Regions from separate parts of the Streptomyces sp. NPDC016851 genome, predicted to be linked through region 2. Evidence: riboswitches for the same ligand, from Rfam matches in the RefSeq annotation. Region 2 holds a riboswitch; the other holds the start of a gene.
The links. A riboswitch is a leader RNA that binds a small molecule or an ion and turns the genes downstream of it on or off. The one in region 2 is predicted to bind ZMP and ZTP.
Positions count from the first base shown of each region.

Region 1: it holds a riboswitch for ZMP and ZTP, as region 2 does, so the genes downstream of both, folP (dihydropteroate synthase) here and ACZ3I3_RS05560 (glycine hydroxymethyltransferase) in region 2, are expected to answer to the same signal.

Region 1 covers NZ_JBVHEP010000026.1:124,020-139,459, forward strand. Annotated here, with positions in the region: partial or broken gene ACZ3I3_RS33300 (MFS transporter) at 196-447, opposite strand; gene ACZ3I3_RS33305 (cytochrome P450) at 1,587-2,954, opposite strand; gene ACZ3I3_RS33310 (DUF4386 family protein) at 2,990-3,781, shown strand; gene ACZ3I3_RS33315 (ribonuclease J) at 3,959-5,644, shown strand; gene ACZ3I3_RS33320 (hypothetical protein) at 5,756-5,956, opposite strand; partial or broken gene ACZ3I3_RS33325 (ATP-binding protein) at 6,371-6,987, shown strand; gene ACZ3I3_RS33330 (TetR/AcrR family transcriptional regulator) at 7,134-7,691, opposite strand; gene ACZ3I3_RS33335 (FAD-dependent monooxygenase) at 7,782-8,939, shown strand; partial or broken gene ACZ3I3_RS33340 (DUF6233 domain-containing protein) at 10,091-10,483, opposite strand; gene ACZ3I3_RS33345 (class I SAM-dependent methyltransferase) at 10,560-11,330, shown strand; gene ACZ3I3_RS33350 (hypothetical protein) at 11,314-11,472, opposite strand; gene folP (dihydropteroate synthase) at 11,472-12,374, opposite strand; ZMP/ZTP riboswitch at 12,343-12,434, opposite strand; partial or broken gene ACZ3I3_RS33360 (Tn3 family transposase) at 12,664-13,602, shown strand; gene ACZ3I3_RS33365 (TetR/AcrR family transcriptional regulator) at 13,678-14,340, opposite strand; gene ACZ3I3_RS33370 (class I SAM-dependent methyltransferase) at 14,449-15,030, shown strand; gene ACZ3I3_RS33375 (hypothetical protein) at 15,082-15,216, opposite strand; gene ACZ3I3_RS33380 (DUF6233 domain-containing protein) at 15,273-15,440, shown strand, end outside.
Region 2 covers NZ_JBVHEP010000003.1:47,543-62,982, forward strand. Annotated here, with positions in the region: gene ACZ3I3_RS05525 (GtrA family protein) at 1-88, opposite strand, end outside; gene ACZ3I3_RS05530 (decaprenyl-phosphate phosphoribosyltransferase) at 85-1,029, opposite strand; gene ACZ3I3_RS05535 (phosphatase PAP2 family protein) at 1,022-1,543, opposite strand; gene ACZ3I3_RS05540 (FAD-binding protein) at 1,677-3,059, shown strand; gene ACZ3I3_RS05545 (decaprenylphospho-beta-D-erythro-pentofuranosid-2-ulose 2-reductase) at 3,079-3,834, shown strand; gene ACZ3I3_RS05550 (2'-5' RNA ligase family protein) at 3,847-4,425, opposite strand; gene trpS (tryptophan--tRNA ligase) at 4,567-5,580, opposite strand; gene ACZ3I3_RS05560 (glycine hydroxymethyltransferase) at 5,707-7,188, opposite strand; ZMP/ZTP riboswitch at 7,188-7,274, opposite strand; gene ACZ3I3_RS05565 (alpha/beta hydrolase) at 7,397-10,165, opposite strand; gene ACZ3I3_RS05570 (glutathionylspermidine synthase family protein) at 10,339-11,520, opposite strand; gene ACZ3I3_RS05575 (hypothetical protein) at 11,535-11,894, opposite strand; gene ACZ3I3_RS05580 (DMT family protein) at 12,039-12,893, shown strand; gene ACZ3I3_RS05585 (antibiotic biosynthesis monooxygenase) at 12,937-13,551, shown strand; gene pabB (aminodeoxychorismate synthase component I) at 13,582-15,440, shown strand, end outside.

The sequences.
Region 1 (15,440 bases), on a different contig from region 2:
GGCATGTGCGGGCCGCCTGGGCCGGGCAGCGCCGTGCCGACCCGCCACGGCGTCGTAGAGCCAAGGGGGCCGCACTCTCGCCCTGCGGCATCCGTGCGGGCGGGACAGGCCCCCGCAGGCGTGGCTCCGGCAGCAGGCGTGGCTCTTGATGGGGACGCCTTCGCCGCAGGCATCACAACCAGACGGGTGCACTCCCTCATGGGCGGGATCCTTGGATGCCGGCTGATCTGGACCGCCGGGCCGGGGCGGCGGCACGCGGCACCGCTTCGACCCGGCGGTTGCCGGTCACGGATGCCGTTACGGCCGTCATCGCCAGTGAGACCGCGGCGGCCTGGAGCGGAGTCCGGATGTCGTAGGCGGTGGCCAGCCCGCCGTCGGGGAAGGCCCCGGCCGGGGGACGGTGCACCGGGCCAGCATGCGGGAGGCGGAAGCGACCCGGCCCATGAGGGAGGGGTGACCCGCAGCGTCTTGCCGGGCTCGAACGTGACGTGGAAGGCGAACTGCGAGCGCCGGGAGCACGCACTCGCAGCGATCCTGGAGCAGGCCCATGCCAGGGCGGGCGCCACGGACCGCGCGCTCGAGACGAGCGGTATCACCGACGTCGACGCCCTTACCGGCGTCATCTGGCAGCACTCCAAAGCTCCGGTCATTACCTACGATGCGTCCCACCGCGAGTTCACCGTCACGGCCGCATCATCTGCTCGTTACGATGCAAAGGCCATGCTCCCCGGTGGAGGATCCGGCCAGGTGACCCGCTGCTTCGTCTTCACTCTGACCCAGCGCCCCGGTCAAGGATGGACTTCGCAGGTATCCGAGCGCGACGATGCCACGTGCCGTCCGAGCACCCAGATCTGTAGCCGAGTCCGCCTGGCAACGACGCGCATCTCGAGCATGTACGCCGAGGACATGACGCGCGCCGGGGTCCAGGAGACTCTCGACCCCACCGGACGGCGTTCCTTCGAGGTCAAGAGCGCGTGGTGCGTGAGGGGGACACGACGACCGTCTCCGGCGTCGTCTCGAGTTCGGGGGCAGTGGCCGACCAGTGCTACCGCTTCACCCGACCCGCCCCCGGCGGCGACGGCCGGGGTTCCGCCACCGCGGTCCCCACGTCCTCGTGCTGACTCTGCGGCCCTGACACCTGAACAACGAGGCGGGACCGCGCCCCGGGCGAAGCCCCTGAGCACGGTCCCGCTCGCCGTACCGGCGAGGTGGCACCCAGGCGGACACGCCCAGACCCGCAGGGCACTGGGCGACCTGCCTGGCATCACCGCCGGCCCCGCCCGGCTGCGCACCATGCTCCGGCACCTGACGAAGACCCTTCACCCCGGCGTCCTCAACGACTGCTTCTCTCCCGCCTCCAGACCGCCGCGCTGACCACCCACATCGCCGAACTCGACCACGCCCTCGCAGAACTCCCCCCCGAAAGCCCCGACGCATGAATGACCCCGCCGCACCGCGGCTGCGGCACGCCCGCGAACACGCCGGCATTCCCGTACGGCCGGGCACCGACCAGGCTGTCGTACACGCCTTCGAGCGGATCACGACCGGCCCCGTGACACCGTCCACAACCTCCCGGGACAGAACAGCTAGTGGCCCACCTCGGCTCGGGGACGGTTGCGGGAGCGGACGGTCATCCGCAGGGCGCGCGGCCGTACGGTGAGCCGGGCGACCTGGCGGACGGCCTGGCCCTCGACGAGTTCCAGCCGTACCGCACGAAGCATGGTCGCGATCGCCGTGACCATCTCGGTACGGGCGAAGCGGTCCCCCATGCACTTGTGCTTGCCGTCCCCGAACGGCAGGAACGCGCCTGGCGGAGGCTCCTGCGCGGCGTCGATCCACCGGTCCGGGTCGAACGTGAGCGGATGGGGGAAGCGCTCGGGGTCGCGGTGCAGGGCGTGCTGGCAGTAGGCCAGTTCGGTGCCGGCGGGCAGCGTCCACTCGCCGAGCCGGGTCTCCTCGGTCGTGCGGCGGGTAACCAACCAGCCGGGGTGGTGCAGCCGCAGAGTTTCGGTGATCACCCGGTTCAGGTACGGCAGCCGGGTCACGTCGTCGAAGGCGACCGGCCGTTCACCGAGGACCTCATCCAGCTCGGCCAGGACCCTGGCCTCGATGCCGGGGTGGCGGGCGAGTTCGTACAGGGTCCAGGACAGCACCGACGCGGTGGTCTCGGTGCCCGCCACGGCCAGGGTGAGGATCTCGGAGCAGATCTGATCCCCGGTCAACGGCTCGCCGGTCTCCTCGTCGACGGCGCGCAGCAGCATGGAGAGCATGTCCCCGGTGTCGTGCCCGGAGGCCTGCAGTTCCTCGACGGCGGTGTTGACCGTGGCGCGTACGCCGGCCCGCGCCCGGTCGAAGCGGCGGTTGAAGGGCAACGGCAGGCGCTCGGCCCAGTCGGGCAGCATGAGGCGCACACCGACGCCGTTCATCACCACCGACAGATCGCTGCGCAGCCGGCGGAAAACGGCGTCGTCGAGGCTACCGGCGAACACCGTCTTGGCCAGCATGTCGAGGCTCAGCCCGACCATCGCCTCACGCACGTCGAGGGGCCGCCCGAGCTCCCAGCCGGCGACCGTGGCCGTGATCTCGCCACGCATGATGTCGACGTACCGGCTGATCTCGGTGTGGGCGAACGCCGGTTGCAACTGACGGCGTTTGCGTACGTGAGGCCGGCCGGTGGCGGTGACGACGCTGTCGCCCAGCAGCTGGCCCAGCTTGTCATAGAGCCGGCCCTTGTCGAGAGAGGGCGCCAGGGCCTTGAGCATCTGGTGGATCAGGGCCGGGTCCTGGACCACGACGGTGCGCGTTCCGGGTTGCAGGACGATCTCGACGAGTGGCTCCCGCGAGTCGCGCAGCGAGTCGATGAAGCCGAGGTTGTCGCGCATTTTCAGAGCGTGGCCGATGAGCGGAAGCGATCCTGCGGCCCGAGGTATGGGGGGAGGCGCAGCGGACGTCACGGGGGAATCCCTTCACGGCAATCAGGGGCGCCCCTATGACTTCCCTGAACGTTCCCCAGCGCAATCCTGTCATGAACGTGTCCTGCACCACGCGGGACGAGCTGGTCGGAGCCGTGTTGGCCGGCCGCCGCCGGATCCGCTTCGAGGCTGATCCCACCGGCCACCTTCACCAGGACGGCGCCTTCCACGTAGCGCTGCCCCTCAACTTCCAGAGCGACCAGTTCGACGCCGACGGCCCCAAGCGGCTGGTCCAGCGCGGACTCGAACTCGATCTCGTGGCCCTGGTGCAGGTCGCCGCGATAGCGGGGGCTGTTCTGTACCGCCCCCTGCTGGGGGCGGTGGACGGTCGGCTCGCGCAGGGCGCCGACACGCGGGCGCTGCTCGGGGTGCTCTGCGAGGTGGCGCTGGTGCTGGCGGTGGCGGTGGCGGGTACCGGGGCGGCGCTGTGCCCCGTCCTGCGGCGCCACGGCGAGGGGCTCGCGCTCGGGTACGCCTTCGGGCGGTTGCTGGAGGCGGCCGTCATCGCCTTCGGGATCGTCGCCGTCCTGGCGCTCGTCACCCTGCGGCGGGAAGCGGGGCGGCGGCAGGCGCCGACGTCGCGCTGGTGGCCGTGCACGACTGGACGTCCCTGCTCGGGCCCGCGGCCCGTTCAGCAGGAGTGCGGCGTCGGCGTCGACGTCGACGCCGGCGCAGACGAAGGTGGCGGGGATGCGTTCGCCGAGGTGTTTCATCTGGTCGGAGGTCTCGGCACTGGCCGACGAGGTGAGCGGCGTGTACACGGAGTGGACCAGCGTCGAGGCGCACCAGGAGGCCGCCGAGGCCGGTGACCACGACCAGGGGCACGAGATCTTCTCCAGTACGCCCGGGGTGCGCCTCACCCATGGCGGGCGCTGCCTCCTCTGCCGCTCCCTGCCCCTGCCGTGACCGAGGCGCCCGGCGCCGCTCCGCGCGTCCAGCCTGCAGGCAGCGGATCATCTCGCCAGACTTTTCGATAGCGTGAGGGTATGAGCCATCCGCACCCTGAACTCAAGGCCGCCCCGTCACTGCCCGAAGGAGGGCTGAGGGTCACCGCCCTGGGCGGCCTGGGCGAGATCGGCCGGAACATGACCGTGTTCGAGCATGCCGGCAAGTTGCTGATCGTTGACTGTGGTGTGCTGTTCCCCGAAGAGACCCAGCCCGGCGTGGACGTGATTCTGCCCGACTTCACCTCCATCCGGGACCGCCTCGACGACATCGTGGCCGTCGTCCTCACCCACGGCCACGAGGACCACATCGGCGGCGTGCCTTATCTGCTGCGCGAGCGGAGGGACATCCCTCTCGTCGGCTCCAAGCTCACGCTCGCCTTCATCGAGGCCAAGCTCAAGGAACACGGCATCCGGCCCCGCACGGTGCGCGTACGCGAGGGCGACCGGCGCGGCTTCGGCCCCTTCGACTGCGAGTTCGTGGCCGTCAACCACTCCATTCCGGACAGCCTCGCGGTGGCCCTGCGGACCGGCGCCGGGATGGTGTTGCACACCGGCGACTTCAAGATGGACCAGTTCCCCCTGGACGACCGCATCACCGATCTGCGCGCCTTCGCCCGCCTCGGCGAGGAGGGCGTGGACCTGTTCCTCACCGACTCCACGAACGCCGAGGTCCCCGGCTTCACCACCTCCGAGCGTGAGCTGAACCCGGCGATCGAGCAGGTGATGCGCACCGCGCCGCGCCGGGTCATCGTCTCCAGCTTCGCCAGCCATGTGCACCGCATCCAGCAGGTCCTGGACGCCGCCCATCAGCATGGCCGCAAGGTCGCCTTCGTCGGCCGGTCGATGGTCCGCAACATGGGCATCGCCCGTGACCTGGGGTATCTGAAGGTCCCGTCCGGCCTGGTCGTGAGCACGAAGGAGCTGGAGAAGCTCCCGGACCACAAAATCACCCTGGTGTGCACCGGCTCCCAGGGGGAACCGATGGCCGCGCTGTCACGGATGGCCAACCGTGACCACCAGATCCGCATCGGCAAGGGCGACACCGTCCTGCTCGCCAGCTCCCTCATCCCCGGCAACGAGAACGCCATCTACCGGGTGATCAACGGACTCACCCGGTGGGGCGCCCACGTCGTCCACAAGGGCAACGCCAAGGTGCACGTCTCCGGCCACGCCAGCGCCGGCGAACTCGTCTACTGCTACAACATCGTCAAACCCCGCAACGTCATGCCCGTGCACGGTGAATGGCGCCACCTGCGAGCCAACGCCGACCTCGCCATCCGCACCGGCGTCGACCCCGACCGGGTCGTCATCGCCGAGGACGGCGTCGTCGTCGACCTCGTCGACGGCCGCGCCTCCATCACCGGAAAAGTGCCCGCGGGCAACGTCTACGTGGACGGCATGGAGGTTGGCGGCGCCACGGAAGCGTCCCTCAAGGACCGGGTCACCCTCGCCCAGGAGGGCGTCATCACGGTCGTGGCCATCGTCGACGCCGACACCGGCGCCCTGGCAGAGGCCCCCGACTTCCTGGCCCGCGGCTTCGTCCACGACGAGACCACCTTCGAGCCGGTCATCCCCGTCATCGAGAAGACCCTGGCCACCGCCGCCGAGGAAGGCGTCGGCGACGCCCACCAGCTCGAACAGCTCATCGCCCGAGCCGTGGCCAACTGGGCGTTCCGCACCCACCGCCGCAGGCCACTGATCATCCCCGTCATCATCGACGCCTGACCGGGGGCCGCGCTCCGGCTCCCCGCCTCATTCAGGACGGACAGACACCACCTCACTGACCACGGCACCCACACGCGAGCGGGCTGCGCTTTGATCACCCGCCGTCACTGGTCACTTCGACATGCGACAGAGCGACCGTACGAGACGGTTGTCGAAGAGCTGGTCGATGTGGGCGCGCAGGATGGCCATGGCTGCTTCGGCGGACCGTTGGCCGACCAGGACACCGGTGCCCAGCCCGTGGCTGAGGGCCGGCAGCCGGGCCGCCTCCGCCGCCGGATCCCGCCCGCCGTCGCGCTGAGCTTGGCTGAGCACGTCGGTTCAGCTGTCGCTCCAGGCGATCGGGCCCGGCGACGAACGGCTCGGCGGCCAGATCCGGGTCGATCTCGCCAGCACCGCGTAGGAGGTCCACACCAGGTGGAAGGCTCGGCTGGCTTCGTCGGAGGGAAGTGGCGGCCCTGTACGGCGTGTCGGTGGGCTGCCCGGACCAGAGCGTGACGTACGAGCCCGCTGCCTAGCTCACCCGTCCTGCTCCCGCTTCCTCCGGGCAGCGGGGGCAGAGTCGTCTCCACGGATCGGTGACCGGCCTGTCCACGACGTAGCTCTCGTCGGGGCAAGCAGGAGGCGGAGCCGTGGAAGGCCGCTCGGCCGATCGTTGTGGGTCAGTCCATCGACGGCACTTGGACCCGGTCATAGACCGGCAAGGTGAAAAACAGGGAGAGTGACGCCGTGACGTTCCAACACCACCGCGGGTTGACCGAACAGGCTGCCGACGCCGCCGTCGACCAGGCATGCCGTATGCTGCGGCTGCCCACCATCCGGGTCCAGTTCCCCGACTTGGCCGAAGCCGCCGCCCGTGACCAGCCGGCCGTCATCCACACCCTGGCCACCTGCGACTGGGTCAAAAGGGACTGCCCCTCTGCCTGATCGGCGACTCGGGCACCGGCAATCGCACCTGCTGATCGCGCTGGGCACCGAGGCCGCCATGGCGGGCTACCGGGTCCGCTACACACCCGCCACCAAGCTGGTCAACGAACTGGTCGAGGCCGCGGACGAGAAGGTGCTGACCAAGACCATCGCCTGCTACGGCCGGGTGGACCTCCTCGCGATCGGCGAGCTCGGATACATGGAACTGGACCGCCGCGGGGCGGAGTTGCTGTTCCAGGTTCTGACCGAGCGGGACGGGGAGAACAGCGTCGCCATCGCCTCGAACGAATCGTTTGGGGGGGGAAACCTTTACCGACCCGCGGCTTTGCGCGGCCATCGTGGGCCGGCTCACCTTCGGCGGCAACATCATCGAGACCGGAACGGAGTCCTACCGGCTCGCCAGCACCAAGGCCCGGGCCGCCGCCGTCGGCAGGATGCCGCCACTGGCTGAACGAGCTCGTCGCCCGCCCCGAGCATCGCGCTCCTACCATCGGGCCCTTTCCGCCAGCGGGGCCCCCGGGAGCATCTGGTCGTTCAGGCACGCCCGGTGCCGGCAGGTGTGGGGCTATCGGAGCGCTGCCGCCACCAGCCCGCGGATCTCCTGGTCCGACACGGTTCCGCCCCCCACCAGGCGGTCGAAAACCAATCCGTCCACACAGGTCAGCAGCGTGACAGTACGGTCCTCGGCGTCTGTGACGCCTTGCGCGGCCAGGAAGTCGCGCGCGGCTTGTCGTGCTGCGTTCTGGCGCGGCACGAGGATCTCCTGCAGCTCGGGGTGGTGCACACTCTCGAGGGCGCAGGCGTAGCGCGCGAGGGAGCGTCGCCGTCCCTCCCCTGTGAGCCGTTGCTCGACGAAGGCAGCGATCCCGGCCACCAGTTCCTCGGCATTCCGCGGCACCGGCGCCTGTTCCCCGATCGCCTGGAGTTCTGCCTGGTCAAGGGCGACCAGATGCCGGACCAGTGCGGTGAGCAGTGCCTGGCGGGTGCGGTAGTAGGCGGAGGTGGTGCCGGGTGGCAGGTCTGCTGCCCGGTCGACCGCGCGATGGGTCAGGCCCCGGATTCCGGCCTCGGCGAGTACGCCGATGGCCGCATCGGCGAGGACGGTACGTCGATCTGTGGGCATCCCCCTTTTCTACACCTGTAGAGGATGGGGTTACTCTCCTTTTCTACACCTGTAGAAGGATCACGGCAGGGCGGACGAGGGAGGGCCGGTATGGGTGGCAGCGCGGTGGTGGTGGGCGGAGGTATCGGCGGGCTGGCCGCCGCGATCGGTCTGCGCCTGATCGGCTGGGAGGTGAGGGTTGCCGAACGGGCCCCCGTCCTCGCTGACGTGGGTGCGGGCATCTCCCTGCACGCCAACGGCATCCGTGCTCTGGACGTTCTCGGCGTCGGCGAGGCCGTGCGCGCGGCTGCGCGGCCGCAGTACACCGGAGGCACCCGTGTCCCTGGTGGCGGCTGGCTGGCACGGATGGACGGGACCGCTCTTGAGCGCGCGCTGGGCACGCCGATCGTCGGCATCCCCCGGGCCGTGCTGCACCGCCTGCTGCGCGCGGAGCTGCCGTCCGAGTGCCTGGTGGTCGGGGCCGAGGTGACGTCCGTCGACCGCTCCGGTCCCGACCGAGTCCGGCTACTGGTCGGGGACGCCGCCCTCGATGCGGATCTGGTCGTGGCCGCCGACGGAGTGGGCAGCCGGCTGCGCGCCCAGCTGTTCCCTCAGCACCCCGGCCCGGCCTACAGCGGGTCGACCGTGTTGCGCGCCATCACCGAGCGCCCGGTCGAATTGGCCACCGACTTCGAGCTGACCTGGGGCAAGGGCGCCGAGTTCGGCCACATCGCGTTCACTGACGGCCGGGCCGAGTGGCATGCGGTGCTCAACTCACCGCCCGGGGCACGGCACACGGACGCCCTCGCCGCGATGCGCCGCCGCTTCAGCGACTGGCACGATCCGATCCCCGAGCTGCTGGGCGCGACCCGGTCCGACGCCGTCCTGCACCACGACATCCACGAACTGGTGACACCCTTGTCTTCCTTCACTACAGGCCGGATAGTCCTGCTCGGTGACGCGGCCCACGCCATGACCCCGAACCTGGGCCAGGGCGCCTGCCAGGCACTGGAGGACGCAGCCGTGCTGGCCGCCGCACTCGCCACCGAGCCCACCGTCGAATCGGCGCTGGCCCGTTACGACACCGAGCGCCGGCCGCGCAGCCAGTCCGTCGCCCGCGCGGCCCATCAGGCCGGCCGGATGGGCCAACAGCTGACGAACCCCCTGGCCGTCGCCGTGCGCAACACCGCTCTCCGGCTGGCCCCCTCCCGCGCGACCGTCCACACCATCCTGCGGCATGCCGACTGGACACCGCCGGGCCTGGGCTGACGGCACCGGACCCGCGCCACGGCCGGTCAAGAGCCGCTTCTTCGAGCGTCGCTTCGCGATGGCATGCGGCCGCCCCTGACAGTCCGTGACGCCCCAAACCTGCCCTGGTTGTCAGACGGGGCCTGCCCTCAAGGAGCCTCAACACCCCACTACCCCCGCAGCGTTGCTACTTCTCATCGACATTCTCGGGCCCGGTGATCGCTAAGTGCTGTCCAAAGCCGTCGGCAAACGTTCCCCGCTCCCACGTGCAGAACCATCCTGGGCTACTCCACGCAGCGAGTGGCCAACATCATGGGCATCAAGCCGGACACCGTCCGCGGACACCGGCGCTCGGCCCGTGAACGCATCGCCAGCAAACTCGGCCTGGACATCTCGGTTGGCGACGAGGAGAAGGAGTAACACCGTGCCGCGCAGCATCCAAGACGTCATGGCGCAGGCCGCCCTGCCCGATGACTTCACCGACGAAGGCGTCACCGAGCTGAAGCAGGAAGTCGTCCACGAGGTCACAGCCACCCTCATGTTCGGCACCCGGCTAGCCCCGAGGGCCGCTTCCCGTGCCGACAAAGACCTCCAGGCCTCACCGCAGCGCTCCTCTACAGCGACAGCGCTGCCGCGCACCTGGCGAAATTCGGCGAAGAGCCCGCCTGCATCGACGGCGCACTGCACTTCGCCTGCCTGCTCAGCCTCGCCGACTCCTCTGAAGGAGCCCAGTGGTGGTGGCAGTTCGCGGCCGGCGCCGGCAGCGCCACCGCCGCCCACCGCCTCCACCTGTTCCACCTCGGCCGCGGTGAACTCCGCGACGCCGACCACTGGGCCCACCAGGCCGTCACCGTGGACACCCACGTCCAACTCACACCCTTCTCCCGCCGGCGCCCCCCGTCACCGCCCCACCCTCGCTCTGCGCGAAGCAGTCGGCCGCCTCCAGGTCAACGAAGTCGAAGAGTGGGGCTTCCAGGTCTTCCGCCCCGACTCACACCTCGCCCACCAGATCGAAGAGCTCGCCGACGCCCCCTGACCCCCAGACGTCCGCCCCTCGCCACTTGAACGTACGGCTGCCGCGGCAAGGCCGATGCCGCGGCAGCCGTGCACAACTTCGCCAAGGATCACGGCGGGACGCGCTTCAGTCTTCCTCGATCTGCCAGCGGGCGGGGTCAGGAGGCGTCGCTTGAAGAGTCGGCACCATGGTCGAAGCCGCGCAGGACGGGCGTGAGTTCCTGAGCGCATCCGCACAGCGTGCACAACCGCGTCGCCGGGCTCTCCGCGACGTTCAGGGCCTGGTCCAGGTCGAGCAGCGGCGCGCCCTGCGACGCCTCTTCGCAGTCCGGTGCGTGCAGCACCGCGCCAGCCGGGCCGCGACCGTCGCCCGGCTTTTGCAGCACTCATCCCGACGGTCGGCGCTCCCCGACTACCTCCTGGACGACCGACTGCTGCGGCGGCTTCAGGTGCTCGGTGGCGACCTGGTCGTAGTCGACGCCGTGGACAGGGCGCACGTGCTCCGGCGCGCGCACCCACACCCGGTACTCCGCCTCCTCCACACCACCGTCCTACTGGTGAAGAGGCAGTGTTCCGGCCTTGCACTATTCAGCGCGGCGGGGGCCCGCCTGGCTCTAGGCTGCGACGATGGAACGCGCAACCGACATACCCGAGAGCTTCGCCGATGCTGCGGAACCGGCCCGGGTGAACGATTACGACAGTTTCGCCGAGGCGTACGCGGCGGAGAACGAGAACAACCTCGTGAACGCGTACTACGAACGGCCCGCGATGTTAGCCCTCGCCGGAGACGTGGCTGGCCACCGAGTCCTGGACGCCGGCTGCGGCTCGGGCCCACTGACCGCCGCACTGCGCGACCGCGGCGCGGTCGCCACCGGGATCGACGTCAGCGCCGGGATGCTCGCACTGGCCAGGCAGAGGCTCGGTGATGACGTAGCCCTGCACGTGGCCGACCTGGGCGAGCGCCTGCCGTTCAAAGACGGTGCGTTCGACGACGTGGTCGCGTCGCTGGTCCTGCACTACCTGGAGAACTGGGGGCCGACGCTGGCCGAGTTTCGGCGAGTACTCAGGCCCGGCGGCCGGCTGATCGTGTCCGTGGATCACCCGGTCACGGCGTACACGTTCCGGGACCCTCGGCCCGACTACTTCGCGACCACGAGCTACACCTTCGACTGGATGCTCGGCGGGCAGTCCACCCCGATGCGACTCTGGCGAAAGCCGTTGCACGCAATGATCGACGCTTTCACCACCGCGGGCTTTGGTCTGTCCGTCATCAGCGAGCCGCAGCCTGACCCAGCCGCCCGGGCACTGTTCCCCGACGCCTTCGACGACCTTTCGACCAAGCCCTGCTTCCTGTTTTTCGTCGTCGAGGCGCTGCCGTCGGTCACTGGCCCGGAGTAGCGAGTCGAGGCGCGGTCTCGACTTCGTCCTTGCCGCTGAGGGGAGCCCAGTACCCCGGCAGCCGTGCTAGCGGGCCTCGTTGGATGACGAGCACCCGCTCGCCTCGCCGCACCACCGCGACGATCGCCTCTCGCTGCTCCATCACGTACCTACCTTGGCCGCGTCCAGAGCGTTGAAGACGGTGAGCGCATCCCGGATGGCGGCAACGTTGTGGGTGCGGATGTAGTCCGCCCCGTGGCATGCCGCGTACAGCTCCGCCGCCAGAGTTGCCGGGCCGATCTCCGAAAGACTGCTCCCGGTAAGCGCCCGAAGAAACGACTTCCGGGAGGGAGAAACCAGGACCGGCACGTCGAACCTGGCCTTCAACTGCTCAAGATGTGCCAGCACTCTCAGCGACGGTTCCGGGCTTGTGCCCAGGAAGTAGCCCAGCCCTGGATCGATGACCAGCCGTTTCCGGCCGATGCCGGCCGCTTCCAGCGCAGCCAGCCGCTCGGCGAAGAACTCCTCGATCCCCGCCCACACCGCGGCGGGATCGGTCTTCATCTGGGTGGCGGGCCCCAGGCGCTGCACAGAGTGCATGACGATGAGCCGGCAGTCGGTGTCGGCGAGTTCTTCGTACCGGGCCGGGTCGGGGAAGCCTTGGATGTCGTTCACGTACGCGGCCCCACGCGCCGCTGCGAAGCGTTGGGTCTCCGGCAGGAAGGAGTCGACCGACACCGGCACATCCTCGGCGACCAGCCGGTCAATGACGACGGTCAGCCGCCGTATTTCCTCAGCAGCAGTCACCTGCTGGGCTCCCGGGTGGCTGGCCGCAGGGCCCAGCTCGACGATATCGGCCCCTTCCGACCACAGCCGCCGCGCATGTGCCACCGCATCCTCAGCGGCCAGGAACCTGCCGCCGTCCGAGAACGAATCTGCGGTGATGTTGAGGATCCCGACCAATAACGGCCGACCGATGTCCAGAGGTGAGGGGTATAAGTGCCGAACCACGACGGTGCCTCCCAGGTTGCTCCCAAGAAGCCCAGGCGCGCGGCACACGTCCATGTGACGAAGCCGCTCCCCGATGGTTACGCCCATCTCGACACGCCAGTCACGGCTCGCCCTCACTCTAGCCGGGCCACGCACCCGATGTCCGAGCCGTAGGAAATTCTGCTGTGGCGGCCGGGATGCCCTCGGGAGCCGGGCGGCCAAGCCCCTGCAGCCACAGGCAGCAGCCACCGCTTACGCATGGCTCGGTCTCGGATAGCGCCTGCGCCTGCTCATCCAGGTCGGTGAGGGCTCGGGCCATCTGCTCGGCCCGGTTGGGTTGGCCAAGAGTGGCCCACAGGGCGGGGCCGCCCCGTCACCGAAGTACTTCGGGTTCAAGCGTGGCATCACCTGGCTCAACGCCGTCAACGACCAGGTCGCCGGGATCGGGCAGATGGTGGTGCCGGGCACCCCTCGCGACTCCCTGCACATCCTGGACGCACTGCTGAACCTCGACGGCGGGGTGAAGCCGGAGATGGTCGCCACCGACAACGCCTCGTACAGCGACATCGTGTTCGGCATCTTCCGCATCCTGGGCTACAACTTCAGCACCCGGTTCAAGGATCTGGACGACCAACGATTCTGGCGCGCGTCCCTTCCCGGCGTAGAGACAGGCACGTACGGGCCGCTGGAGCCGCTGGCCCGCAACCGGGTCAACCTGAACAAGGTGATCACTCACTGGCCGGACATGCTGCGGGTCGCCGGTTCCCTGGTCACCAACCATGTCCGCGCCTACGACCTGCTGCGGATGTTCGGACGCGAGGGCCACCCGACCCCGCTGGGACAGGCGTTCGCCGAGTACGGGCGGATCGCCAAGACCGAGCACCTGCTCCGTGTCGTCGACCCGGTCGACGACACCTACCGCCGCCAGATGAACCGCCAGCTCACCGTGCAGGAGTCCCGCCACAAGCTGGCCCGCGACGTGTGCCACGGCAAGCGCGGCACCATCCACCAGGCGTACCGGGACGGCATGGAGGACCAGCTCGGATCGCTCGGTCTGGTCCTCAACGCCGTGGTGCTCTGGACCACCCGGTACATCGACGCTGCTGTCGCCCAGCTCCGCGCCGAGGGCCACGAGGTCCGGGACGAGGACATCGCCCGACTCTCCCCGCTGGAGCACCGCAACCTCAACGTCTTGGGCCGCTACAGCTTCACCGCCTCCGCCCCGGCCGGCGGGGTCTTGCGGCCGCTGCGCAACCCGGACGCTGCCGGGCTTGACGATGATGACGACGGTGCAGCGGCGTGAGCGTCCCGGTCAGCTTCGGCAGCCGTAGCCGGTCGCGGACTCTGCTTCGGCGGCTGTCGCCGAAGAGTCGGTGGCCTACTCGTGGTCTGTGCAGAGGTGGGTAGTGAGGGCCACACATGCCCACTCCTCCCAGGCGTCGGGGGACCAGCCCCGGTCGCGGACGAAGATCAGGTATAGCTCCGGACTGAGCAGCCCGTACAGCAGGTCGGCTGCGCGGGCGGTATCGACGTCGGGGCGGGCGTCGGGCTTGGAGGTCAGTGCCTTCGCTGCGGCGTGCTGGACGGTATAGCGCGGGTCGGGGCCGGCGGGCCACTGCGCGGCGATCTCCGGGTCCGTGGCGGCCGCAGCCGCGATCAACGGCATGATCGGGGCGACCCGGCCGAGGATGTCGCGTACACCCCGTACGTGGGCGCGCAGTTGCCCGGCCGCGGTGGGCTCGTCGCACGCGGCGCGGAACCAGTCGCGGTCCATCGTGGCGACCGGTTCGACGTCGCCCGCGATGGACGTGTCGATGACGTCCTTGAACAGCGCGCGCTTGTTTCGGAATACGAAGTACACGGTCTGGACGGCCACACCCGCGCGATCCGCAACCTCCTGAAGGCTTGTCGCACCGTACCCCTGCGCGACGAACAGCTCCCGCGCCGCCGCAATGATCTTCTCGCGAGTACGCCGCGAGCGCTCGGCCCTCTTGTCGGGGCGCTTGACGTTCTGTCCGTCGGATCCCTTGACCGCATCCATGCTGAGAGTCTATCTCTAGAGTCAGTCACTAGAGATGAACTCTAATTTCTTGGAGGGGTAGCGATGGGCGAGACTCGGACGGCTGCGGAGCTCGAGCAAGAGGGTTTCGTGCGCCGCGTGTTGGAGGACTTCTACCGGGACGGCAAGCCGCCGTGGGACAGCGGCATCACGCCGCCCGAGCTGGTGGCCCTGATAGAGGGGCCCGGTGCGCTGATGCCGGGCCAGGTCCTCGAACTCGGCTGCGGCACCGGGACCAACGCGGTGTACCTGGCCCGGCACGGCTGGCGGGTGGCGGCCGTCGACCTGGTCGACCGCGCGGTACGGCAGGCCCGGGAGAAGGCCGACGCTGCTGGAGCGGACGTCACGGTGCTGTGCGGGGACGCCACCCGTCTCGACGAGGTGGGCGTGCCCGGTCCGTACGACCTGTTCTTCGACCTGAGCTGCTACTGCGGGATTCCACCGCACCGCCGCGATGCCTACGCAGCCGGCCTCAGCAAGCGTGCCGCCCCCGGTGCGCGATTGCTGATGTTCGGGTACGGGCCCGGGGCGTTTGACGACTCGTGGTCCGGCGTCACCGCGGACGAACTCAGCGCCATGTTCGCCGGGTGGCAGCTGGACGACGTGACGCCCGGCACGAACCCGGTCCCGACTTTCTGGTTCACGCTGCGCCGCGGCGCCGACTCTGCATGAGCTCAGTCGCACCGGGCAGCTTCGGGCTGCGGCTGTCGCGCGCGGCAGTTCTCATAAACGAACATCTGTGACGCTGTCGTGCGTGTCCTGGGTGTTCTGCCCGGGCTCGCGCCGGTACAGCGCGTTCACGGTCGACAGGGCGGCCGGGTCGACGCCGAGCTTGCGGGCCGCCTCGCCGAGGTCCATGGGTCTCCTCTGCCCCTCTGGGTGCGCGGGGCAGCCTATCTCCTAGAATCGAACGCGTGAACGACTTGCCGCCTGATCTGCCGCGCCTCCGCACCCTGGAGACCTGGCTGATCCTCACCCTGGACCGGGTGCGGCGACAGATCGCAGACGCAGAGCGGCGCGAGGAGGAGCTCCAGCGCGGCATCGCCGCCCGGCCAGCGGAGCCGGACTGGCTGATCGAGCGC
Region 2 (15,440 bases):
CGGCGTAGGCGAGGAGGCCGACGGCGGCGAAACCGAGGAGCTCCCGGCGGCCGGGGGCCGTGGGGCCCGACCACGCGCGGGTGGTCACCAATTGGCCACCGCCAGGCCGTACATCGCCACCCACGCCAGGCCGATGAGGGCGAGCGCCCGGTCGCGCAGGACGACGTCCTCGGGTTCGCCGGCCGTGCCCCGGTCGGCGAAGACGGCGTACCGCAGGACGGCCAGGATGAAGGCGACCATGGACAGCTGCCGCCAGGGCAGCACGCTGGTGTGCGGGACGCCGCCCTCCTCCATGGCCCACAGGCAGTAGCCGAGGACGGCGGCACCGGCCGCGAGCTGCCAGACGAAGCGGAGGTAGCCGGTGGTGTACTCGGTGAGCAACGCGCGTGTGGCGCCCGCCTTTCCGGCCATCTGCACGGCTTCGGAGTAGCGCTTGGCCGACACCATGAACAGCGCGCCGAAGCCGGTCGTGATCAGGAACCAGCGCGACAGCGGGATGCCGAGGGCGAGCCCGCCGATCATCGCCCGCATGAGGAAGCCGGTCGTGACGACGGCGAGGTCGACGACCAGGACGTGCTTGAGGCTGACGCAGTAGGCCAGTTGCATGGCGAGGTAGGCGGTCAGCAGGGCGGCGACGGCCGGGGAGCAGAGCCAGGCCGCGGCGGCGGGGGCGAGCAGGCCGAGGCAGCCGCCGACGGTGTAGGCGAGCGGTACGGGGACCTGTCCGGCGGCGACCGGGCGGTGCCGTTTGGTGGGGTGGGCGCGGTCGGCCTCGGCGTCGCGGGCGTCGTTGACGAGGTAGACGGCGGCGGCGCAGGCGGTGAAGAGGACGAAGACGAGGGCGAGTTGCAGCAGAGCGTGCCGGGAGAAGAGCTCACCGGCGGCCGCCGGGGCGGCGACCACGAGGACGTTCTTCACCCACTGCCGGGGGCGCGCGGTCCGCAGGAGACCGGCCAGGAGACCGCCCTTGTCCGGTGGCGCGGACGGTTCCTCGTGGGTGCGCTGCCGCAGGACGGCCGTCTCAGCCATGGTGGGCCCCTCCCCTCATCCAGCGGGCGCCGAGCCGGGCCGTGAGCGCGCCGAGGGCCGCGCCCGCCGCGACGTCCGAGGGGTAGTGGACGCCGGCCACCAGCCGTGAGACGCACACGGCGGCGGCGAGCGGCGGGACGGTGCGCGCTCCCAGGGCGCCGAAGGCGACGGCGGCGGCAGCGGCGGAGGTGGCGTGCGAGCTGGGGAAGGAGTGCCGGCCGGCGGTGCGCACCAGGGGCTCGACGTGCGCGGGGCGCGGGCGGCGCACGACCCGCTTCACCCCCATGCTGACCAGGTGCGCCCCCGCGGTGAGCGCCGTGCCGCGCAGCCAGGCGCCGCGTCTTGGGCCGTCGACGGCTGCTCCGGCGAGCCCCGCCGCCAGCCACAGCGCGGCGTGTTCCCCCGCCCAGGACAGGGCGCGTGCGGCCCCTGCCACGCGCGGGTCGGTGCCGCACGCCCTGAGCGCCGAAACGATCCGGTGATCCATGTCGTGCAGGTCGTCGAGGTCGTCCATGTGGACTCACTGTTCACGCCCACCTGGCCTGAACTCCGGCAATATTGAGCGACATCCCATTAATCACCCGTTTCGGGGAGGGATGCCATGTTCTCGAACTAATAGCTCACACAGGGGCGATACGGTCACGGACATGTCTGCCGACACCGATTCCGACCCGGACGTCATGGGCCTGGACCACACCACCGTCACCGGCTGGGGCCGCACCGCTCCCACCGCCGCCCGGCTGATCCGTCCGCGGACGTACGAGGAGGCCGCGGCGGCCGTCCGCGACTGCGGGGCCCGCGGCGGGATCCCCCGGGGCCTGGGACGGGCGTACGGGGACGCGGCGCAGAACGCGGGCGGGTCCGTGCTCGACATGACGGGCCTGGACCGCGTGCACGCGATCGACGCCGACGGCGGCACCGTGCTGTGCGACGCGGGCGTCTCCCTGCACCGGCTGATGGAGGTGCTGCTGCCGCTCGGCTGGTTCGTGCCGGTCACCCCCGGCACCCGCTACGTCACCGTCGGCGGGGCGATCGGCGCCGACATCCACGGCAAGAACCACCACGTCTCGGGCTCCTTCGCGCGGCACGTGCTCGCCCTCGAACTGCTCACCGCGGACGGCGAGATCCACACGGTGATCCCCGGCACGCCGCTCTTCGACGCGACCGCCGGCGGCATGGGCCTGACCGGGGTCATCCTCACCGCGACGATCCGGCTCCAGCCGGTGGAGTCCTCGCTGATGTCGGTCGACACCGAACGGGCGACGGACCTGGACGACCTGATGGCCCGGCTGGCGGCCACCGACCACCGCTACCGCTACTCGGTCGCCTGGATCGACCTGCTGGCCCGGGGCGCCGCCACCGGCCGCGCGGTCCTCACCCGCGGCGACCACGCGCCCCTGGACGCCCTCCCCGCCCGCCTGCGCCGGGACCCGCTGTCCTTCCGCACCTCCCGCTTGCCGTCCGCCCCCTCGGTCCTCCCCGAGGGCCTGCTCACCCGCACGACCGTGGGCCTGTTCAACGAGCTCTGGTACCGCAAGGCCCCCCGTGCGCGGATCGGCCAACTCCAGCGGATCTCCGCCTTCTTCCACCCTCTGGACGGCGTGCCGCACTGGAACCGCGTCTACGGCCGGGGCGGTTTCGTGCAGTACCAGTTCGTCGTCGGCTACGGCCGGGAGGACGCCCTGCGCCGCATCGTGCGCCGGATCTCCGAACGCCGCTGCCCGTCCTTCCTGGCCGTCCTCAAGCGCTTCGGTGAGTCCGACCCGGGCTGGCTGTCCTTCCCGGTGCCCGGCTGGACGCTGGCGCTGGACATTCCGGCGGGCCTGCCGGGCCTCGGCGCGTTCCTCGACGAGCTCGACGAGGAGGTGGCCGCCGCGGGCGGACGGGTCTACCTCGCCAAGGACGCCCGGCTGCGCCCGGAACTGCTCGCGGCCATGTACCCGCGCCTGGACGACTTCCGTGCCCTGCGCGCCGAGCTGGACCCGCACGGGGTGTTCGTGTCCGACCTGGCCCGCCGCCTCCATCTCTGAGCGATCCCTAGGAGCTGTCATGAAGGACGCCTTCGGTCTCCCCCAGTCCCTGCTCGTCCTCGGCGGTACGTCCGAGATCGCGCTGGCCACCGCCCGCCGGCTGATCGCCCGCCGCACCCGCACGGTCTGGCTGGCCGGCCGCCCGTCACCCGCCCTAGAGGAGGCCGCCGGGCAGTTGCGGGGGCTCGGGGCGGACGTGCACACCGTCGCCTTCGACGCGCTCGACCCCACCTCCCACGAGGCCGTGCTGGGCAAGGTCTTCGCCGAGGGCGACATCGACATGGTGCTGCTCGCCTTCGGCCTCCTCGGCGACCAGGCCCGCGACGAACGCGACCCGGAGGCGGCGGTGCGGGTCGCGCAGACCAACTACACCGGCGCGGTCTCGGCGGGCCTGGTGTGCGCCCGCGCGCTCCAGTCCCAGGGGCACGGCTCGCTGGTCGTGATGTCCTCCGTCGCGGGCGAGCGGGCCCGCCGCGCCAATTTCATCTACGGCTCCAGCAAGGCCGGCCTCGACGCCTTCGCGCAGGGCCTGGGCGACGCGCTGCACGGCACGGGCGTGCACGTCATGGTCGTCCGCCCCGGCTTCGTGCGGACGCGGATGACCGCCGGGCTGCCCGAGGCGCCGCTGGCGACCACGCCCGAGGCGGTGGCGACGGCCGTGGAGCTGGGGCTGCGGCGCCGCTCGGAGACGGTGTGGGTGCCGGGCGCGCTGCGCGTGGTGATGGCGGCGCTGCGGCACCTGCCGCGCGGGGTGTTCCGGCGGCTGCCCGTCTGATCCGCGAGCGGATCAGCGGGTGGGGACCGAGCCGCGCTCCACGCGGCCGGTCTGCGGGGGCACCACCGAGCCGCCGAAGGGGAACTCGCGCAGCTTGCGCCAGACGCCGTCGGCACCCTGTTCGTAGAGGGCGAAGGCGGTGCACGGCCACTCGGCCTCGTAGCCGGCGAGTTCCTCGAAGGCGCGGTCCATCGCCGCTTCCTCGATGCCGTGCGCCACGGTGACGTGGGGGTGGTACGGGAACTGCAGTTCGCGTGCGGCCGGCCCGGCGGGGTCGCGGACCTGCTCCTGGAGCCGGGTGCAGGACTCCGCGCCCGAGACGACCCGGACGAAGACGACCGGGGACAGGGGCCGGAACGTGCCGGTCCCCGACAGCCGCATCGGGAACGGCCGGCCGGCCGCGGCGACCTCGGCCAGATGCGCCTCGACGGCCGGCAGGGCGGACTCGTCGATCTCCGTCGGCGGCAGCAGGGTGACGTGCGTGGGGATGCCGTGAGCCGCGGCGTCGCCGAAGCCCGCGCGCAGCTGCTGGAGCTCGCTGCCGTGAGGCTCCGGGACCGCGATCGAGACACCGATCGTTACGGTCCCCACGTCGTCTCCTGTCGTTAAGTTTGCGGGTCGCTGATACGACCACCCGGTTATCGACTGTACGGCCACGACCCGGTTCCAGGCAGGCGCAACGGAAGTGATGTACAGCGCTGTGCGGTGGTACGGCTGTGCGCGGGAGCGGGTTCAGTGCTTGGCGGGCAGGAAGCCGACCTTGTCGTACGCCTGCGCGAGGGTCTCCGCGGCGACTGCGCGGGCCTTCTCGGCGCCCTTGGCGAGGATCGAGTCGAGCGTCTCCGGGTCGTCCAGGTACTGCTGGGTGCGCTCCCGGAACGGCGTGACGAAGTCGACCATGATCTCGGCGAGGTCCGTCTTGAGCGCGCCGTACATCTTGCCGGTGTACTTCTCCTCCAGCTCGCCGATGGTCTCGCCGGTGAGGGTCGAGTAGATCGTGAGGAGGTTGCTGATGCCCGGCTTGTTCTCGGCGTCGTAGCGGATCACCGTGTCGGTGTCCGTGACGGCGCTCTTGACCTTCTTGGCGGTGGCCTTCGGCTCGTCGAGGAGGTTGATGAGGCCCTTCGGCGTGGACGCCGACTTGCTCATCTTGATCGACGGGTCCTGAAGGTCGTAGATCTTCGCCGTCTCCCGGAGGATGTACGGCTTCGGCACGGTGAAGATCGGGCCGAAACGGCCGTTGAAGCGCTCCGCGAGGTCGCGGGTGAGCTCGACGTGCTGGCGCTGGTCCTCGCCGACCGGGACCTCGTGCGCCTGGTAGAGCAGGATGTCCGCGACCTGGAGGATCGGATACGTGAACAGGCCGACGGAGGCGCGCTCGGCGCCCTGCTTGGCGGCCTTGTCCTTGAACTGGGTCATCCGGCCGGCCTCGCCGAAGCCGGTGAGGCAGTTCATGATCCAGGCGAGCTGGGCGTGCTCGGGGACGTGGCTCTGGACGAAGAGCGTGCAGCGGTCCGGGTCGAGACCCGCGGCGAGCAGCTGGGCGGCGGCCAGGCGCGTGTTCGCACGCAGGTCCTTCGGGTCCTGCGGGATGGTGATCGCGTGCAGGTCGACGACCATGTAGAACGCGTCGTGGGTCTCCTGGAGGGCCACCCACTGGCGGACGGCGCCGAGGTAGTTGCCGAGGTGGAACGAGCCTGCGGTGGGCTGGATTCCGGAGAGCACGCGGGGTCGGTCAGAGGCCATGCTGCTTATTGTCTCAGAGGGCCGTGGGTGGTTTCGGCGGGTGGGGAACCGCGGACCCGTTGTGGCTGGTCGCGCCCCGCGGCGGAGCCGCACATCGATGCGGCCCCGCCCCCCTTATGGGGCGCTTCAGCCGAGGTCGATCTCGGGGTACAGCGGAAAGGCGGCCACGAGGTCCGTCGCGCGGTGGCTGATCTCGTCGGCGATCTTCGCGTCGAGGACGTGGGCCGCCTTCGAGGGGGCGCCCGACTTGGTGGTGCCCGGCTCCGTGGTGGTGAGGACGCGGTCGATCAGGGCCGCGACCTCGTCCATCTCCGCCGTGCCGAGGCCGCGGGTGGTCAGGGCCGGGGTGCCGATGCGGATGCCGGAGGTGTACCAGGCGCCGTTCGGGTCGGCGGGGATCGCGTTGCGGTTGGTGACGATGCCCGAGTCGAGCAGCGCGGCCTCGGCCTGGCGGCCGGTGAGGCCGTAGGAGGAGGCGACGTCGATCAGGTTCAGGTGGTTGTCCGTGCCGCCGGTCACCAGGGTCGCGCCGCGGCGCATCAGGCCCTCGGCCAGGGCGCGGGAGTTGTCGACGATGCGCTGGGCGTAGTCGCGGAAGGACTCCTGGCGGGCCTCCGCGAGGGCGACGGCCTTGGCGGCCATGACGTGCGGGAGCGGGCCGCCGAGGACCATCGGGCAGCCGCGGTCGACCTGGTCCTTGAGCGAGTCGTCGCACAGGACCATGCCGCCGCGGGGGCCGCGCAGCGACTTGTGAGTGGTCGTCGTCACGATCTGGGCGTGCGGGACCGGGTCGAAGTCGCCGGTGAGGACCTTGCCCGCGACCAGGCCGGCGAAGTGCGCCATGTCGACCATGAGGGTCGCGCCGACCTCGTCGGCGATCTCGCGCATGATCCGGAAGTTCACCAGGCGGGGGTAGGCCGAGTAGCCCGCGACGATGATCAGCGGCTTGAACTCGCGGGCCGAGGTGCGCAGGGCCTCGTAGTCGATGAGGCCGGTGGCCGGGTCCGTGCCGTAGGAGCGCTGGTCGAACATCTTGCCGGAGATGTTCGGACGGAAGCCGTGGGTGAGGTGGCCGCCGGCGTCCAGGGACATGCCGAGCATGCGCTGGTTGCCGAAGGCGCGGCGCAGCTCCGCCCAGTCGGCCTCGGAGAGGTCGTTGACCTGGCGGGCGCCGGCCTTCTCCAGGGCCGGGACCTCGACGCGCTGGGCGAGGACCGACCAGAAGGCGACGAGGTTGGCGTCGATGCCGGAGTGCGGCTGGACGTAGGCGTGGCGGGCGCCGAAGAGTTCCTTGGCGTGCTCGGCGGCGAGGGACTCGACGGTGTCGACGTTGCGGCAGCCGGCGTAGAAGCGGCGGCCGATGGTGCCCTCGGCGTACTTGTCGCTGAACCAGTTGCCCATCGCCAGCAGCGTGGCCGGGGAGGCGTAGTTCTCCGAGGCGATCAGCTTGAGCATCTCGCGCTGGTCGGCGACCTCCTGGCCGATCGCGTCGGCTACGCGCGGCTCGACGGCGCGGATGACGTCGAGGGCGGCGCGGTAGGCGGTGGAAGCGGTGGAGAGGGGCTCGGCTGGCATGTGGGACCTCCGGACGTTGCGTTCAGCGTTCACGGTACGGCCCAGGCGCACGGCTCTCTCTGCTCGGGCCGCTCCCCGATGGTTCGTCCCATCCCAGCGCGCCAGTCACGGCCCGTGGATCAGGGTACCGGGTGAGGGGGTGGGGGAGCATCTGCCGGGTGGGCCCCGCGGCGTCCGGTGCGTGCTCTGGTCGGGGAGCGTGCCGGGCGTCGCGGGGCAGGCGGGACTTTGCTCACCCCTCCTAGTGCCTGTCGAGCACCGTCCCCGTCAGCACCGGCTTGTCGGGCAGCGGCTCGGCGTTTCTGTCGGTCAGTGCGAGGCGCATCGACTCGGCCGGCTCTGCCGCCTGGTCCCGCACGGTCGGCACGACGAAGTCCACGCTGGTGCTCCCGGGCGGGATGTTCAGCCACACCCACAGGTTCGCGTCGGACAGCGGGCGCTCGGGGTCGGGCACGTCACCGGACCAGTCCTCGAGCCACTGCGGGTCCACGTCCTTGGTGGACAGCTCGGCGCCCTCGGTGACCGGAAGCACCCGCACCGGCTCCCAGAGGTCCACCGCCGTGGGCTCCTCCACGGACAACCGCCAGGTCAGCGTCTCTCCCTCGGTCACCCGGTCCGCGACCGGCGACAGGGTGATCACCGGCGCGGGGTCGTCGTTCTCGACGGTGAGCCCGCCCCGGTGCTTGCCGACGACGGCGCCCCGGACGGCCTTGACGGCGATGTCGTGGTCCACGTCGTCGCCATAGGCCGTGTCGCCCTTCACCTCGACCGGCACGTCGATCGCGTGGCTGCCGGGCCGTACGGTCACGAGGCGGTTCTCGGCCCGGCCGCTGTCCGGGTCGAGGACGTACACGCGGACCCGCCCGCTGCCGTGCCCGGAGATCTCGACCGGGATCCGGTAGGTGCGGGTGCCCGAGTCGCCCTCCTTGACGATCGTGCGGCCCACGTCGACACGCGGCAGTGCGGCCGCCTTCACCGCGGGAGTGCCCGGCGCCCAGCCCCAGGCGTCCATCAGCCAGGCCCGCCCGGACCGCGAACGGGGCTTCAGCTCAAGGGACTTGACATGCCTGAGATCGAGCCCGGCCCGGGTCGCCGCCGACAGCGGGACGCGCAGCTCCTGAGCCCAGTAGGAGGCGGAGTTCTCGGAGCCCGGGAGGCCGTCCACCCGGACCGAGCCCAGCCTCACCCGACGGTTGGCGGAGTCGGTGACGGACACGTCGAACTTCGTGCCGGTCGTGTTCGGCGGTACGAAGATCCGGAGCGCGAGCTTCTGGGAGCCGCGGAGGGAGAGCGGCTTGGCCGGAGTGACACGCGCGGTCCGGCCCGGCGCGGACCACTTCAGGTCCACCGCGCTGCGGCCGGTCTCCCTTTCCGTCTCCCACGACGCGAAGTGCGGTGACGATCCGGGGGTCTCCGGGTCCAGACAGGCCACGGCCGGGTCGGGGTCGATCGCCGAACACAGCCGGGCGCCGCTCACCTTCGCCCCGCCGTCCGGCAGGAAACCACCGTTGCGGCGGCCGCCGACCGCGTGGGTCAGCACCCGGGCCGGGCCCGCGGACGGGGCCCGCTTGCCGGAACCGTCCAGCAGCGGACGCACCCGATCGTCCCCGGCCAGGAAGAGCCGGGCCGCCGCGGCGATGTACGTGGCGCCCGCCTTGTGCTGCTGGACGGCGGTCAGCCGGGTCGCGGCACCCGGCGTGCAGACCGGGTCCGGCTGATCGGGGTCGGTCCCGAAGTCGTCATTGGCCGGTGCGACGGCCTCGCCCGGGGTCCACTCGCTGTTGAAGTAGTTGTGGTTGGCGCCGATCATGTAGACCGCGCTGTGCAGTGCCGTGCCCCGGCTGATCCCGCGGGTCCCGTCGACGAAGGCCTCGCCCTGCAGGTCCGACACGTCGCCGTCGCAGCCCGGCAGCAGCGTCACGGACGGCACGTCGGCGACTGGATTCTGGCCGAAGATCGTCGGTCCGATGAGCACAGCCCCGCGCACCTTCCAGCGCACCGGGCCCCGGTAGCCGTCCTCGGCGGCCGGCGGCGGGTAGAGGCTGTCCATGGCGGCCCGGTTGACGCCCTCGCCACCGCGCGAGTGGCCGACGAGCAGGACGCGGGAGAGGTCCGCCTTCGCCGCCTTGCGCACGACGGCCGGGGCGGAGGAGCGATGGGCGGTCCAGTCGGCCCAGCGGGCGAGGTGCTGCCGTACCAGCGAGGAACGCGCCTGCGCACCGGCGTCCTCGGCCTCCCAGTCCTGGGCGTTGATGCCGTTCGCCGAGATCGACACCGTCACATAGCCCTGCGAGGCCAGCAGTCGCTGGTCGCGCAGGTAGCCCCGGTGGCTCGGGATCGGCTTGTGGCCGTCCGCGCAGGGCCAGTCGCCGGTCACGTCGTCCTCGGAGCCCGGCTTGTAGCAGGTGCTATGGCGGCCGTGGAGGAACAGCGCGAGCGGCCGGCTGCCGGTGGCGCCCTTCGGCGCCACCACCTTGGCGGTCATCTCCACCGGGGTGTCGAACCCGGGCAGGCGCACCGGAGCGAGGTCGTACTCCCCGGCGACCGTGCGGTACGAGCCGGGCTTGCCCGGGTCAACGCCGTTCGCCGGCGCCTGCGCGGGCATCCGTGCCACGCCCGAGCCGGACCTGTGCTCGTCATCGGCCGACGCGTCCAGCCGACGCCCCGCGGCCGTCACTTGGAGGTCCGTCAGCTGCTCGGGCCGCGCCTCGCCGACGGGGAGCCGGAAGGTCCGCCCGTCCCGCGCCGGCTTCGGCACCCCGAGCAGCCGGTCCCCGGTACGGAACTCGACCCGCGCGTCTCCCATCGGCACGGCCTTCGGCGCACGCCAGACCAGCTCGCGCGCCCCGCCCTCCCCGCCGATCCGCCACCCGGGCGGAAGGGGGTTGTCGTCCATCGCGCTCAACAGCCCCGGTTCTCGGGACTGTTCAGCCTGTGCCAGTCCGGGCGAGCCCGCCAGGGCCGCCAGCACCGCCACGGCGGTCACACATATTCGCCGGGCATGGATCAATGATCCTCTCCTCAAAACCCCGTGCGCAGACGTCCCGTCGGTCCCGGGCGTCTCTCGCGTCACAGAGGACGGGGGCGGGGAGTCTGTGGGTTGTCTGTGAGGAGACGCCCGGAGCGGGCGAGGGATGCGATCAAGCCAGTGCGGCCGATCGGTCTCCGACAACTGCGGGAGCCCTACAGGATCACGTGCGGCAGGAAGCGGGCGTATTCATCCGTGATCAAGCCAGAGCTCTCGCGGATGCCCAGGCCCGCCGACTCGTTCTCCACCACCCATGCGCCCAGGACCACCCGGTTGCCGTCGAAGTCGGGCAGGGGGGCCAGTTGCTGGTAGCAGCAGGGTTCGTCGCGGAGGGTGGGAGGGGAACCGGGCTCGTGGATCGTGACGCCGGCACCCTCTCGGCCCAGGAGGGGCTTGGCCACCCAGCCCTTCGCGGGCAGGTCCCGGGGGCCGTCCAAGTAGGCCGGGAGGAGGTTGGGATGGCCGGGGTACAGCTCCCACAGGACGGCCAGGAGCGCCTTGTTGCTGAGGAGCATCTTCCAGGCCGGCTCGATCCAGAGGGTCGTGCCCGTGCCGCCGCCGTTGTCCAGGGTGTCCAGGACGTGGTCGGCGAAGCGGTCGGTGGTGAGCCACTCCCAGGGGTAGAGCTTGAAGATGCTGCGGATGAAGCGGAGGCGGTTGTCGACGAAGCGGCCGGAGAGGCGGTCCCAGCCGATCTCCTCCATGGAGATCCAGTCGGTGGCCAGGCCTGCCTGCTCGGCCGTTTCCTTGAGGTAGGCGACCGTCATCATGTCCTCGCCGAGTTCGTCGGCGGAGGAGTACGCGAAGTACAGGGGGCTGCCCGGCGGGAGCAGGGCGGTCTGTTTCCGCCAGGCGTCGATCAGGCGTTCGTGGAGGGAGTTCCACTGGTCGGCGCCGGGGAAGCGGTCCTCCATCCAGAACCACTGGGGGGACGCGGCCTCCACCAGTGAGGTGGGAGTGTCGGCGTTGTACTCCAGGAGTTTGGCCGGACCGGTGCCGTCGTAGCGGAGGTCGAAACGGCCGTAGACGGAGGGGAGTTCGGCGCGCCGGTGCCAGGACTCGGCGACCGTGCGGGCCAGGCGCGGGTCGGTGATGCCCAGGTCCGCGAAGCGGTCCTCCGTGACGATGTGGTCGGCCGCCGCCAGGCACATGCGGTGGAGTTCCTCGACGACCTCCTCCAGGGCCTCGATCTCCGGGAGGGTGAAGACGTAGTAGGCGCTTTCGTCCCAGTAGGGGCGCAGGGTGTCGTCGGGGTAGCGGGTCAGGGGATAGATCAGGCCCTGTTCCTCGACGGTCTGCTGCCAGCCGGGGCGGGGGGTGATGGTGTGGCGTTCCATGCGTACGACCCCGGTCAGCCGCCGCCGCTGCCGGAGCCCGAGCAGCCGAAGCCGCCCCGGTCGACGGCCTCGCTGCGGCTGAAGGTGCCGTTGTCGGCGTAGCGGCCGCTGACGTCGGCGTCGTAGTACCAGTCGGCGTCCGTGGTGGTGGTCCTGCCGGTCTTCTTGCGGCTCTTGCCGTACGAGGAGGACGAGGAGCCGGACGCGCAGTTCTTGTCGGCGACGATCTTGTAGCCGTTGATGTAGTCGTAGCTGTCCTGGTCCACGCAGCGGCGGTCCGGCTCGGAGCCGCACGCGGACAGGGCCGCCGCGAGGACCCCCATGCCGCCCAGCACCACCGTGCTCGAGCGCAGTCGCCGCCGTGTTTCAGCCATGCGTGTGTCTCCCCGTGTCCCCGTCGTGTACCGCGTGTTCCTGTCATGTACTGCCGAGCGGTCAGCCTAGAGACCGGTGTGAGCGGGCGCGCACGGGCCCCTGGCTCACGCCCCCTCCCCTACTGTCGTTTTGTGATTTTTGGAATGGTGTGCGCCCTTGGTGCGGCGGTCTGCTTCGGTACGGCGACGGTGTTGCAGGCGATGGCCGCGCGGGCGGTGGCGGGCGGCCCGGGCGGGGACGTGGCGCTGTTGTGGCGGGCGTTGCGGCAGTGGCGGTATCTGGTCGGGCTCGGGATGGACGGGCTCGGCTTCCTGCTCCAGATCGTCGCGCTGCGGTCGGTGCCGATCTACGCCGTGGGGGCGGCGCTGGCCGCGAGTCTCGCCGTGACGGCCGTGGTGGCGGCGGGGCTGCTCAGGGTGCGGCTGAGCCGTGGGGAGTGGGCGGCGGTGGGGGTCGTGTGCGCCGGGCTCGCGTTGCTGGGTCTGGCGTCCGGGGCGGAGGGCGACGAGGGCGGACCGGTCTGGCTGAAGTGGGCGATGCTCGCTGCGGCGGGCGGAGTGCTGCTGCTCGGGGCGGCGGGAGGGCGGCTGCCGGAGCGGGGGCGGGCGCTCGCGCTCGGGCTGGGTGCCGGGCTGGGGTTCGGGGTGGTGGAGGTGGCGGTGCGGCTGATCGACGGGCTGACGCCCGGTGCGCTCGTCACGAACCCGGCGGTGTACGCGCTGCTGCTCGGCGGCGGGGCCGCGTTCCTGTTGCTGACCTCCGCCCTCCAGCGCGGGTCGGTGACCACCGCGACCGCCGGGCTGGTGCTCGGGGAGACGGTCGGGCCCGCGCTGATCGGCGTGGTGTGGCTCGGGGACCGCACGCGGCCCGGGCTGGGGTGGCCGGCGGTGCTGGGTTTCGCGGTGGCGGTGGCCGGGGCGCTGGCGCTGTCGCGGTTCGGGGAGGCGCCGGTCGAGCAGGAGGAGAGGCCGCAGGTCGAGGGGTTTCCCACCTACTGAAAAGCTTCACGTTCCGGACGATCGGAAAATTGTTTGTTGAATCTTGAACGCGGGTGAACCGCTTTCCGTATGGGACGGCGTGACCAGTAATCCCGTCACGGTCACCGTGGCCTATCGCGTGACGCCGGGCCGTGCGGCCGACTTCCACTCCTGGGGGTGGGCCATGCTGGGCGCTACCGCGCGGCAACCGGGGTTTCTGGGGGGTGGGGTACTTGTCGACGGAGATGCGGAGTGGCATGTCGTCTATCGCTTCGCCAGCGAGGGTTCGGCCCTGGCCTGGGAGAAATCGCCCTCCCGGGCACAGTGGGACGCCCGGCTGGAAGGGCTCGCCCAGGAGACGGCGCGCAGGCGGGTGCGGGGCGCCCGGGCCTGGTTCGAGGCGCAGACTCTGACACCCGCGCCACCGGCTCCGCCGTCGAAATGGAAACTGTGGTTCGTGAATATGAGCGCGGTTTTCCCACCGGTGCTCCTGTTCAATCTGACGGTGCTTCCCTATCTCGGTGACCTCAATGCACTGTTCCGCACGCTGTTGTTATGCCTGTGCGTGACGGCCCTTGTCACCTGGATTCTCATGCCGCGGCTCCAGCGTTTCTTCAGGAAATGGCTGTACCCGTCGCTCCAGGCGCTCCGCGGTCGGCACAAACGCCGGGCCATGTAGGCCCGCGAACGAACAGAGGGAGGTGGGCGGGTGAAGACCCTGCTCATCGACAATTACGACTCGTACACGTACAACCTGTTCCAGCTGATCGCCGAGGTCAACGGCGAGGAGCCGGTGGTCGTCCGCAACGACGCCGCCGCCGACGGGGTGCCGGATCTCCGGGAGTTCGACAACCTGGTGGTGTCCCCGGGGCCCGGACACCCGGCGGACGCGCGTGACTTCGGCATCGCGGCCAGGCTGGTCGCGACCTCCCCGGTTCCCGTGCTCGGCGTGTGTCTGGGCCATCAGGGGATCGCGCTCGGGGAGCGGGGGGTGGTGGGGCCCGCGCCGGAGCCGCGGCACGGGCATCTCTCGACGATCCGGCATGACGAGCGCGATCTGTTCGAGGGCCTGCCGCAGAACTTCACCGCAGTCCGCTACCACTCGCTGTCCGTGCGCGAACCGCTGCCGGAGATGCTGGAGGCCACGGCCTGGGCGGAGGACGGCGTCCTGATGGGCCTGCGGCACCGGACGCGGCCGCTGTGGGGCGTGCAGTTCCACCCGGAGTCCGTCCTCACGGAGTTCGGCCACCGCATGCTCGTGAACTTCCGCAACCTGACCGCGAAGCGGGCCGGCAAGCTGCGCACGAAGAACACGGCGGTGCCGTCCCCGGAGGCGGTCCGGCGCCGGGTGGCGGTACCCGAGTGCGAGGCGGGGGTGTCGCTGTCACCGGCAGCGGACCGTGGGTCTGCGGCTGCGGCCCGGGCGGTGGTCCCGGGCCACGGGGCGACTGCGTCTGAAGCCGGGGGCGGGGAGTCGGGCGGGGGTGCGCCGTCCGAAGGGGTTGTGTCGTCCTCCGGCGCCGGTCCGTCCGGGGGTGCTGGAACCCCCGGCCCCTCCGGCGCCGGCGCCCCTCCCGCCGCCACCATCCCCCGGCCCCGCCGGCCTCACCGGGTCGGGTACCGGCTGCACAGTCGGCGGATCGCCGGGGCCGTGGACGCCGAGGCGGCGTTCGGGCGGATGTACGCGGGGGCGCCGCGGGCGTTCTGGCTGGACAGTTCACTCGTGGAGCCGGGGCGGTCGCGGTTCTCGTTCTTCGGGGACGGCAGCGGGCCGCTCGCCGAGTTCGTGCGGTACGACGTCGAGACCGGGCGCTGTGAGATCGAGCGGGCCGGGCGGCCGGTGAGGAAGGTCGCGGCCAGTGTCTTCGACTACCTCAAGCGGCAGTTGAGCAGCCGCCGCGTGGACGCGACCGGGCTGCCGTTCGACTTCACCGGAGGGTACGTCGGCTACTTCGGCTACGAGGTGAAGGCGGACTGCGGGTCGCCCAACCGGCACCGCTCCCCCGTCCCGGACGCCGCCTGGCTGTTCGCCGACCGGGTGATCGCGGTGGACCACCAGGAGGGCTTCACGTACGCCGTCTGCCTCGCGGAGGACACCCCGCAGGCCGCGCGGGAGGCCGCCGACTGGCTGGAGAGCGCGCTGGCCGACCTCACGTGCGTGGCGACACAGCGGCCGCCCCTGCCCGTGCCACCCGCCCCGGCGGACCCCGGCGCCGCCGAGCCGTGGCTGGTGCGCGACCGGGCGACGTATCTCGCGGACATCGAGGCGTGCAAACGGGAGTTGCGCGCGGGCACCAGTTACGAGGTCTGCCTGACCAACGCCGCCCGGCTGCCCGCTCCGCCCGACGCGCTGGAGTTCTACCGGACGCTGCGCCGCGACAACCCGGCCCCGTACGCGGCGTTCCTGAGGTTCGGGGAGCTGGAGGTGGCCGGGTCCTCGCCCGAGCGGTTCCTGCGGATCGGACGGGACGGCACCGCCGAGGCCAAGCCGATCAAGGGGACCGCGCCGAGGGGCGAGGGGCCGCAGGAGGACGCCCGGCTGCGGGACGCGCTGGCGTCGGACGCCAA